DNA from 4 places in the Paenibacillus sp. FSL H7-689 genome. Region 2 is predicted to be linked to each of the others. Evidence: riboswitches for the same ligand, from Rfam matches in the RefSeq annotation. Region 2 holds a riboswitch; each other region holds the start of a gene.
What was found. A riboswitch is a leader RNA that binds a small molecule or an ion and turns the genes downstream of it on or off. The one in region 2 is predicted to bind cyclic di-AMP.

Region 1 (2,205 bases), on a different contig from region 2:
CTTAACCTGTCTACCCATCCGGAGGTTCATCGTTATCTATGGATTCTCGGGGGCATGCTGCTGGTTCGCATGTTGATCAGCCCCCTCATTCAGGCAGGACTGCTCTACTCACTTCAGCACTTTAATTCTACAGAAGAGCGCATTCCCTTTGTCCGCGGAATCAAAAATCTGTGGAAACCGATGCTGCTGCTCCACACCATACGTACATTATTGATACTTCTGCCCGCCTACTGGCTCATACCGAAGCTCTACTCGATTCTCATGGACGGATTTCATTCCCTTCAATTACTTTTACCTGGCATACCTTATGTTGCTGCCTGGATTGTATATGGTTGGATCATCCACCATGTCATACTCTATATGCAGTTCGGTGTTTCGGCACCAGAAGGAGAAGGCGGGGCTCACGGTACCCTCAAAGCACTCTGGATTGCACTGCGTCATCTCATCGCTGTAATCGGCATTGCATTACTGCTGGGCGGAGTACACCTGCTCGTCTTTGGGGCATTCACTACAGCCTCATGGTTATTAACTGGACTGACCGGACTTATACTACAACAGACGTATCCACTTGCCAGATGTCTATTGAGTCTGTGGAAAATATGCAGCCATTTCCGATTATGGCAGTCCAAAATATCCAAAGGCGAGAGCAGATAGTTTAAAAATTGTTACCATCACATGTTAAACTCATGGCCTAATATGTACTTATAAATAGGCAAACCTCAACCTTTCCCCGTCAAAGGTCGAGGTTTTTTTTGCTAAATTTGTTGCTAAACGTTGCCAAAGCCGTACTCCTCTGTTACAATAATCGCAGTGAGTTTTTAGTAACAACTTTGTAATCTTTACATTCATATTTGTAACTACTTAAAATTAAATCGTCATTTCTTGATTTCGCAGGTGCATAACTAGCATAGCCAAATTCCTGGCACCTGGGAAGCGGGGGAACCAGTTATGGGTGAATTGATCTTGCTACAGAGGGATCATAGGGGACCTTCAACCGAATCCTTAAGCTAACCTCGCAGGCATTGGAAGGGGAATATCTCTTGTTCAAGAAGAAATTAACCGCAGCTGTACTTAGCATCACATTCGCTTTATCGCTTGGTGCAGGTAGCGCATTCGCAGATTCAAAGATGGACACAGTAATTGATTCAGCAATGGGAACTACATACAAAAGTGGGGGAACAACGCTTAACGGCTTTGATTGCTCCGGATTTACCCGGTATGTATTCGACAAGTTGGGTATTGATTTGGCACGCCAATCCAGTTCCCAATTCGACATGGGCGATTCCGTATCCCGCATGGAGATGAGAGCTGGCGATCTGGTGTTCTTTAATACAACAGGTAAAGGCGTGTCCCATGTAGGAATCTTTGTAGGGGATGGAAAGTTCGCACACTCCTCTTCTTCCAAAGGCGTTACGATCAGTGCATTGAGTGAAAACTATTGGGCCAATCGTTATGTTGGCGCAAAACGGATTATGAGCACGGACGCATATGAATCACTGGCCCTTGACTAGGGACAAGCTGAGCAACATGATGCTGTAACCATTAACCATATTGGAACGAAGCAAGAAGCATAACAGAACCGCCCGGTACATTCTCCGCAGGAATGTATCCGGCGGTTTTTTTGTGCTTCAATCCTTATTCATGTTGCAAGTTATACTCGGGGCATATCCTGCGACATCAACAGGTTCATTTTGCGTTCGTTCGTCCGTGCCCTTATGATGTTTTTACCCATCCCGTTATAATATAAACGAAATTACCGGAACTTTTGTTTCATTTTTTTTCTTGGGAAGGAAGACTTGCTAAATGAACATCTCTTTTGTAGAGTGGACAAAGAGTTCTGTTTCAAGGAAAGGAGCATGCAGGTGTATGAAGGAAACCCCTGTGACGTTTCACGTTGTACCCATGCGAGAAGAACATGCGGAGCTTATCTGCAGTTGGCAGTATGATCCGCCTTACAATATCTACAGCTGGCTCCCCTGGGAGCAGATGAAAGCTCTGGAAGTGGAATTCGGAGATGCACAGCTGCGGCAGGAGCAATATGCGATCGTCCTGGATCAGAACGATCGTATATGTGGGTTTGCTCAATACTTCCCACTTCAAGGGGTAACCCGGATTGGCCTTGGCATGCATCCAGAGCTGTGTGGTCAGGGTCAAGGGACAGCTTTTGTCACTGCCATTGTACAAGAAGCTATTCGCCGAAATCCC
Region 2 (2,205 bases):
TTGTCATCCATAATCGGGATGCACATGAGGATATCATAAGAATTTTGCGTGAAGAGAAGGCGGGCGAAGTTGGTGGTGTGATGCACTCGTTCTCGGGCAGTTGGGAAACAGCAAAAAGTTGTCTCGATATGGGCTTCCATCTCTCCTTCGGAGGACCGATCACATTCAAAAATGCAAAGCAACCCAAAGAGGTGCTGGAGAAGGTTCCTATGGACCGGTTTTTCATTGAAACAGATGCTCCATATTTGACACCGCACCCTTATCGTGGGAAGCGAAATGAGACAGCGCATGTACGTCTGGTTGCAGAGGCAGCTGCGGAAATTAAAGGCATTTCGGTGGAGGAAATTGCTGCAATAACAACCAAAAATGCCATGGAACGATTTGGGATTCGTTAAAAAAACGAGCAAATGAGGTGAAAAAGGCAGGTAAGCGGAGGTAATTTGCCCTTTGATCCAAATAAATCAAGAATATTACAATATTTTAACCAAATATTCAGAAAAACGTACTTGATCAACGCTTTACAACATGCATCAAAACAGGATATCATCTTTTCAGTGAATTGTTGTGCGGAAAATTGGACAGATGTTCGGGGGATGAACAAAGGGACACTTTCCGATGAAACAACATTACTTTCATGAATCAGTCTCGCTGAGTCTCCGTTATCGGAGAGCGGGGGAACCAATAGGGCTTAAACATCGGTGTATTTGGCCGATGCGCAACGTTCGCTGACCCAAAAGCAGCGAAGGGAACTGCGAAGCCGTATTTGATTTCTTCTTTGGGTCTCGGGGTGAATTCAAGGGCGTCCGCCATGAGCGGGTGACCCAAGATAGGGCGGCTCTCTTTCGCCCGAACCCGACAGCTAACCTCGCAAGCGGAAAAAGAGAGGCAACCTCGTGCATGAATTTCCGATATTCAAAATCATTCGGAAGCCACGAAAGAGTTCCTCTTACACTCTTTCTTTGGCTTTTTTGTTTTTGAATAAAAGAAATATTGTCATCATACGGTAGGTATTCAGGAGGATGACATCATGTTGCGAAGATTGATTCATGGTGCAGAACCGGATTACGTTGGTCCAATCTGTGTTCTGTAGAAAATTTGGTATAGTCACGTCAAAGACATCATGCATTACTTTAGACGGCGAGGCTATGAAGGAGGACGGAGAAGTGGGCACATTCCAACCAGAAGAGACCCATGAGTCACGATCATCCAGTAAGTCTTTCGCGTTGCGGTGGAAGCATGAGAACATGCGTCAAATGGCATTGATCGCGATTTTCTCAATTGCGCTTACAATCATGATCTTGTTAGTCGTTTACGGTCAGGCCGGGAAACAAATTTCGCTGGTTATTGATGGCAAAGCTCAGGTGGTAGAGACTCGTACAGGAATGCTTCAGGAAATGCTGGAGGAGCAGTCGATCACAGTCAGCCCTCACGATAAGGTATCCATGTCCATGAATGGGGCGATTACAGATGGAGACCGAATCGTTATTGAGCGGGCCGTTCCAGTTAACATTACGGCAGACGGAGACACCAAGACTCTGTATACAACCGATTCATCGGTAGAAGATGCAATTCAAAAATCAGGTATTCAAGTTGAAAGTAATGATAAAGTGTATCCGGCGCTTGGAACTGCTATCAAAGCGGAGATGAAGATCCGTGTAGTGCGCGTAACAAAGCGTACAGTGGAAGTAGAGCAACCGATCGCTTACAAAGTCATTAAAACGGCTGACCCTAGCTTGTACAAAGGGGATAACCGTGTCGTTGTGAACGGCAAAGAAGGCACAATTGTACAGCATATCGAAAAGGTATTTCAGGATGGAGAATTGGTCTCCAAAAAAATGGTCGGCAAATCTGTCGCTAATAATCGTGTAGATAAAGTGATCGCTGTCGGCACCAAAGCAAAACCGGTCGTGAAGGAACCTGAGATTCAGACCGTATCGGCTCAAACGTCAACAACCAAAAAGGCTACAACAACGAACTCGAAGAAAACATCTGCCTCGGGCAGCAAAGTGATTACCGTATCCGGGACTTCTTTTAAATACTCCAAAGTACTTAAAAATGTATCCATGACTGCCTACTCTTCCGAAGAGCCTGGCATTGGAACTAAAACAGCTTCCGGTACTCGTGTAACGGAAGGACGCACCATTGCGGTTGATCCCAAAGTCATTCCAATTGGCTGGTGGGTATATATCGAAGGTCTGGGATTCC
Region 3 (2,205 bases), on a different contig from region 2:
TGAATGATAAAGTTCATGCCTACAAGGATCAGATTGGAGCATTAAGCGATGTGCTGCCAGGTGTGGTGAAGTCGTATCATGAGTTTACCGGAGAATGCTTCCAACCTGGCGTGATTGATGCGAAGACAAAACAGCTAATTGCGCTTGGCATTGGATTATTCGCCAACAATGAGGTATGTACCTTCTACCATGTAGAAGAAGCCCGTGCCAAGGGTGCAACTGATCAGGAGATCATGGAGACCGTAGCCGTGGCCGGAGCTGTTGGTGGAGGACATGCCCTGTCTCAGGGTGCGATGCGAGTGCAGAAGGCGCTGCATTAGTAAGCAATGCAACATAAATTTTTAAGTGCAAAAAAGGCATCCGGTTAATAACCGATGCCTTTTTGTATGTGAATCACATTTTACCTAACATTTTATCATACATAAACTGTCCAGTTACCCGACGTGCTGTTACATAACGATCATTGAAGTATGGATTCGATAACTTCGTGATGCTTACACCTTTACTGCTGGAGGCATGAGCGAATTGTCCGCCGCCGATATATACACCTGTATGTGAAATGCCTTTGCCTGTTGTATTAAAGAACACCAGATCACCTGTCCGAACATTGCTCTTGGAAACGGGAGTACCTGCTTTGGCTTGCTGCTGCGAAGTACGTGGTAATTCAATGCTGTATTTGTTGAAAAGATATCTCATAAAACCAGAACAGTCGAAGCCGGCTACAGTTGTGCCACCCCATTTGTAAGGAATACCTGTCATGTTGTTCACTACGGAGTTGATACTGCTTGCCTCTGTGCTTGTTGCCCCGGATGTAAATAATACAGCTGCTCCAAAAATGGAGATAATCAGTTTTTTCAAAATCAATGTTCTCCCTTCGATGCCTACGGAGTTAGCTAAGGGTTCGGTAGAAGGTTCCCTATATTTCCTATGTATAAGAATAATTCACCCAAATTGGTTCCCCCGTTTTCAAACATGAAACTCGGCAATGAATAATTAAGTTTTTGTAACTATTTGAAACTATATTGCATAAATGCGTAATTGTCAAACCCATTTAAACCCTTTCTTAATACCTCAATGTTAGCGGAATTAAGGTTTTTATATGAAAAAAGGGATCAAGTTGGGGTATCATTCATGACAAAAACGTCATTATTGATTCGTTTAAGACGAATTTGGATAAATAGATAGGTTTGTCATGAGTTAAAAGAACTATTCCTTTATGTAGAATTAGAGAGATTATATTCATTGAGTTGCATATATTGACAAAAATCGATTTTTTGCATATTATCTGATTATCCAATCCACATATTGGATTAAAATTGATTTTATTATGCGATAAATACAAATAAAGGAGGTTTAGAGACGCGTATCATAGGTAAAGTAGAAGTGGAAGATTTATAAAAACGAACATAGGAGAGTGTTACATTTGAAAGCGAAGAAAATAATTACTTTTGTCCTGGCATGTACGATGGTGTTCTCAGCAGTTGGAATGGCAGTTCTCCCTGTAGGGACGGTATCTGCTGCAGATGCGTCGGGTACTACAGCGAGTATTTCTGATATTTTGAAGAACCAGCTGCCGGATGGAGGTTGGAGAAAAGATTATAAACAGACAAGTGGAGAGTGGGCAAAGTCCACGATAGACAACAAGGCTACATACTCAGAAATTAGAAGATTGGCGAAGGAATTTAAAAAGACGAATGATCCGCGTTACTCCACAGCTGCAATCAAAGGAATTAACTTTTTGATCAACATGCAGTATTCAAACGGCGGGTGGCCACAAGTTTACCAAAGCTCCGGATACCACAAGCACATCACTTACAATGATGATGCCATGATTAATGTAATGATCATGCTGGATGAAGTAGCGGCACGCAAAGGTGATTTCTCATTTATCGACAGTACACTTGCTAACCGCAGTAAAAATTCAGTTGCCAAAGGTGTGGAGGCGATTCTGAATACACAGGTCGTTTCAGGTGGTAAGCTGACAGCATGGGGACAACAACATGATTCCAGCTCTCTTAAACCAGCGAGCGCAAGAATCTACGAAGTGCCATCGCTGACAGCTGGAGAGAGTGTAACGATTGTTAAATTTCTGAAAACCAGACCTGCTAACGCTAAAATTACCGCATCCATTAAAGGAGCGGAGGCTTGGTTTAACAAAGTGAAAATTACGGGTTACAAGTATGAAAGAGCTAATGGAGATAGTAA
Region 4 (2,205 bases), on a different contig from region 2:
AATCTAATCCTGATTTGGCATCAGTAACGGCAGGAGTTGATCCAATGAATCAACAGTCCAATCCGCACGGTTGTCATCCGATAGTTCTGGCTGGAATCTTCCGTAACCCTGCATAATTCGAATCGTACGCATGCCCAGATTCCGAGCAGGTATAATGTCGTTATCGATCCGATCTCCGATCATGACGGCTTCCTCCGGTTCACAACCGGCCTGCTTCAAGGCCACAGCGTATAACTCAGGGTCTGGCTTGGACACTCCTTCTTCAGCCGAACATGCCAGAACATCAACATACTTCCGCAAGCCGTAGCTCTCCAGTCTCTCTTCCGTTCCAGGACTCTGATTGGCAATAATGCCAATGCGATAATGCCGTGACAACTGCTGAAGAACGGAATCTGCTGAAGGAAAAGGACGTTCAAGATCTTTTTGAAACTTCAGCTTGTCCTGAATCTGTTTCTGATGCCCCTCGTCTTCAACAAATGTGCGAATTGCCACTCTCATAGGCCATTGCTCATATTTTCGGTAACAGTTCGCGAACAGTTCGCGTACCGCCTCAATCTTCACCGGATACCCCAAAGCACAAGCTTCACGGACAAACTGTCCGATAATATCATCAACCGGCTCCCATTCATCCACCAGCGTATCTCCAACATCAAAAAACAACCATTTCAATCCACCTACATCCGGCACGCCAATTCCTCCTTGTAAGCCACAGGTGATTCCTGATCCTAATCTAAAAGTTCGTGTTCAAAAAGTCTTGAACTACCTTTAAAACCATAAAAAAGAAGACTCACCATCCTGCATGAGTCTCCTCAAACTTCCGTTTATCGATGAATCAATTTCATAATACCTTGAGTAAATTCTGAAATTGATTCTAATACATTCAATTATAACAGGCACCTTACACCTGAGCAATCACAAGCTATGGCATTAACCATTGAGGAGAAAGCCAACTTCCCCATTGAGCGAATATACAATCCGGTCTGCGCCCATGCCCCGATAGATGCCCTTAGGATGACTCTGCTCCGTAATGACGCACAGGGATTTCGATGTCCATGAACGGCAGATCTGTAAATAACGACAGGTCAGATTCAGGCTGTTCTCGAAAATAAACACGTTGCCTACGCTGCCCTGCGGCAAAAACCATTTTTGAGCTGCAGCCGTATTCATGCGAATGACATGTTCTACTCCGATTCTACGGAGTCTGCGCTCTTCCCCTGCACTGTTGGTTAGAACGGCAAACGGCATTTTTTTGTACATCAGCAATTTGATAAATTTGCGTCCTGCTTCATTTGGAGCAGTCACTAAGATCATCTCAGTATCCATCATTCGTTCCTCCCTTGGCGTGAAAAGACAACAAAAAAGAAGCGTGGGGGACCAAGGCCTCCCGAACGCTTCTTAAATAACCCATGGCGAAAACACCATGAACCAGCGTACGGCTTGTTGCCTCTCCCTTTAACGCTTACGAGGTTAGCTGACGGATTCGGGCGCGAGAGTCGCCCTATTTCCGGCTGTCACCGGAAAATTCACCCCATGAATGCCCACTGTCCTGGACAGCGCATTCCGTTGGTTCCCCCGTTTCCCATTCATTAATGAATGGAAACTCAGCGATTAAAACATCGTTCGTATATCTTAAGGTAAGATCGAGCGATATTATCGTTTGTTTCGTTTTTCAAGTACATTTTAGTTTAAATTGAAATTACGTTATGAATCATACACCCGTGCCATGTCGGTGTAAAGTCCGCCCAGATCACCAAATCGGCAGATTTTTGCCAATTCCTATCCATAATAACGCTTACAACAAAGTTATACTCTATCTATCTCTTCAAGGCTATCTAATTCTCACTCTGGCGTAAATCACTTCGCAATTCATTCACGTATTCTGCACAACTTGCCTGTTTTGATTCTTTTAACACCATATTAGTTTTGCAATATTTAATTGCAACCAATATAATAGAAGATATAAGAGTAAATAAATGGAGGCGATTTAGATGACAGTCTACGATTACAAAGTGAATACCCTTCGCGGTCAAGAAGTTGAAATGTCCGACTACCGTGACAAAGTGCTCCTGATTGTGAATACGGCAAGCTCATGCGGCCTTACCCCTCAATTCAAAGGTCTGCAAGAATTGCAAGACAAGTTTCAAGATGCTCCATTTGAAGTGCTTGGTTTCCCAAGCAACCAGTTTGCACAGGAAAAAGGATCTT

Region 1: linked by a shared signal. The riboswitch ahead of C170_RS05865 (C40 family peptidase) and the one ahead of C170_RS02665 (3D domain-containing protein) in region 2 are both predicted to bind cyclic di-AMP.
Region 3: linked by a shared signal. The riboswitch ahead of C170_RS11655 (C40 family peptidase) and the one ahead of C170_RS02665 (3D domain-containing protein) in region 2 are both predicted to bind cyclic di-AMP.
Region 4: linked by a shared signal. The riboswitch ahead of C170_RS14940 (hypothetical protein) and the one ahead of C170_RS02665 (3D domain-containing protein) in region 2 are both predicted to bind cyclic di-AMP.

Annotation. Positions count from the first base shown of each region.
Region 1 covers NZ_ASPU01000009.1:29,269-31,473, forward strand. Annotated here, with positions in the region: gene C170_RS05860 (hypothetical protein) at 1-654, shown strand, start outside; cyclic di-AMP (ydaO/yuaA leader) riboswitch at 900-1,037, shown strand; gene C170_RS05865 (C40 family peptidase) at 1,041-1,511, shown strand; gene C170_RS05870 (GNAT family N-acetyltransferase) at 1,867-2,205, shown strand, end outside.
Region 2 covers NZ_ASPU01000004.1:51,271-53,475, reverse strand. Annotated here, with positions in the region: gene C170_RS02670 (TatD family hydrolase) at 1-395, shown strand, start outside; cyclic di-AMP (ydaO/yuaA leader) riboswitch at 637-890, shown strand; gene C170_RS02665 (3D domain-containing protein) at 1,164-2,205, shown strand, end outside.
Region 3 covers NZ_ASPU01000015.1:160,880-163,084, reverse strand. Annotated here, with positions in the region: gene C170_RS11660 (carboxymuconolactone decarboxylase family protein) at 1-320, shown strand, start outside; gene C170_RS11655 (C40 family peptidase) at 394-858, opposite strand; cyclic di-AMP (ydaO/yuaA leader) riboswitch at 864-995, opposite strand; gene pelA (pectate lyase) at 1,424-2,205, shown strand, end outside.
Region 4 covers NZ_ASPU01000015.1:849,504-851,708, forward strand. Annotated here, with positions in the region: gene C170_RS14935 (HAD family hydrolase) at 4-687, opposite strand; gene C170_RS14940 (hypothetical protein) at 928-1,326, opposite strand; cyclic di-AMP (ydaO/yuaA leader) riboswitch at 1,442-1,617, opposite strand; gene C170_RS14945 (glutathione peroxidase) at 1,989-2,205, shown strand, end outside.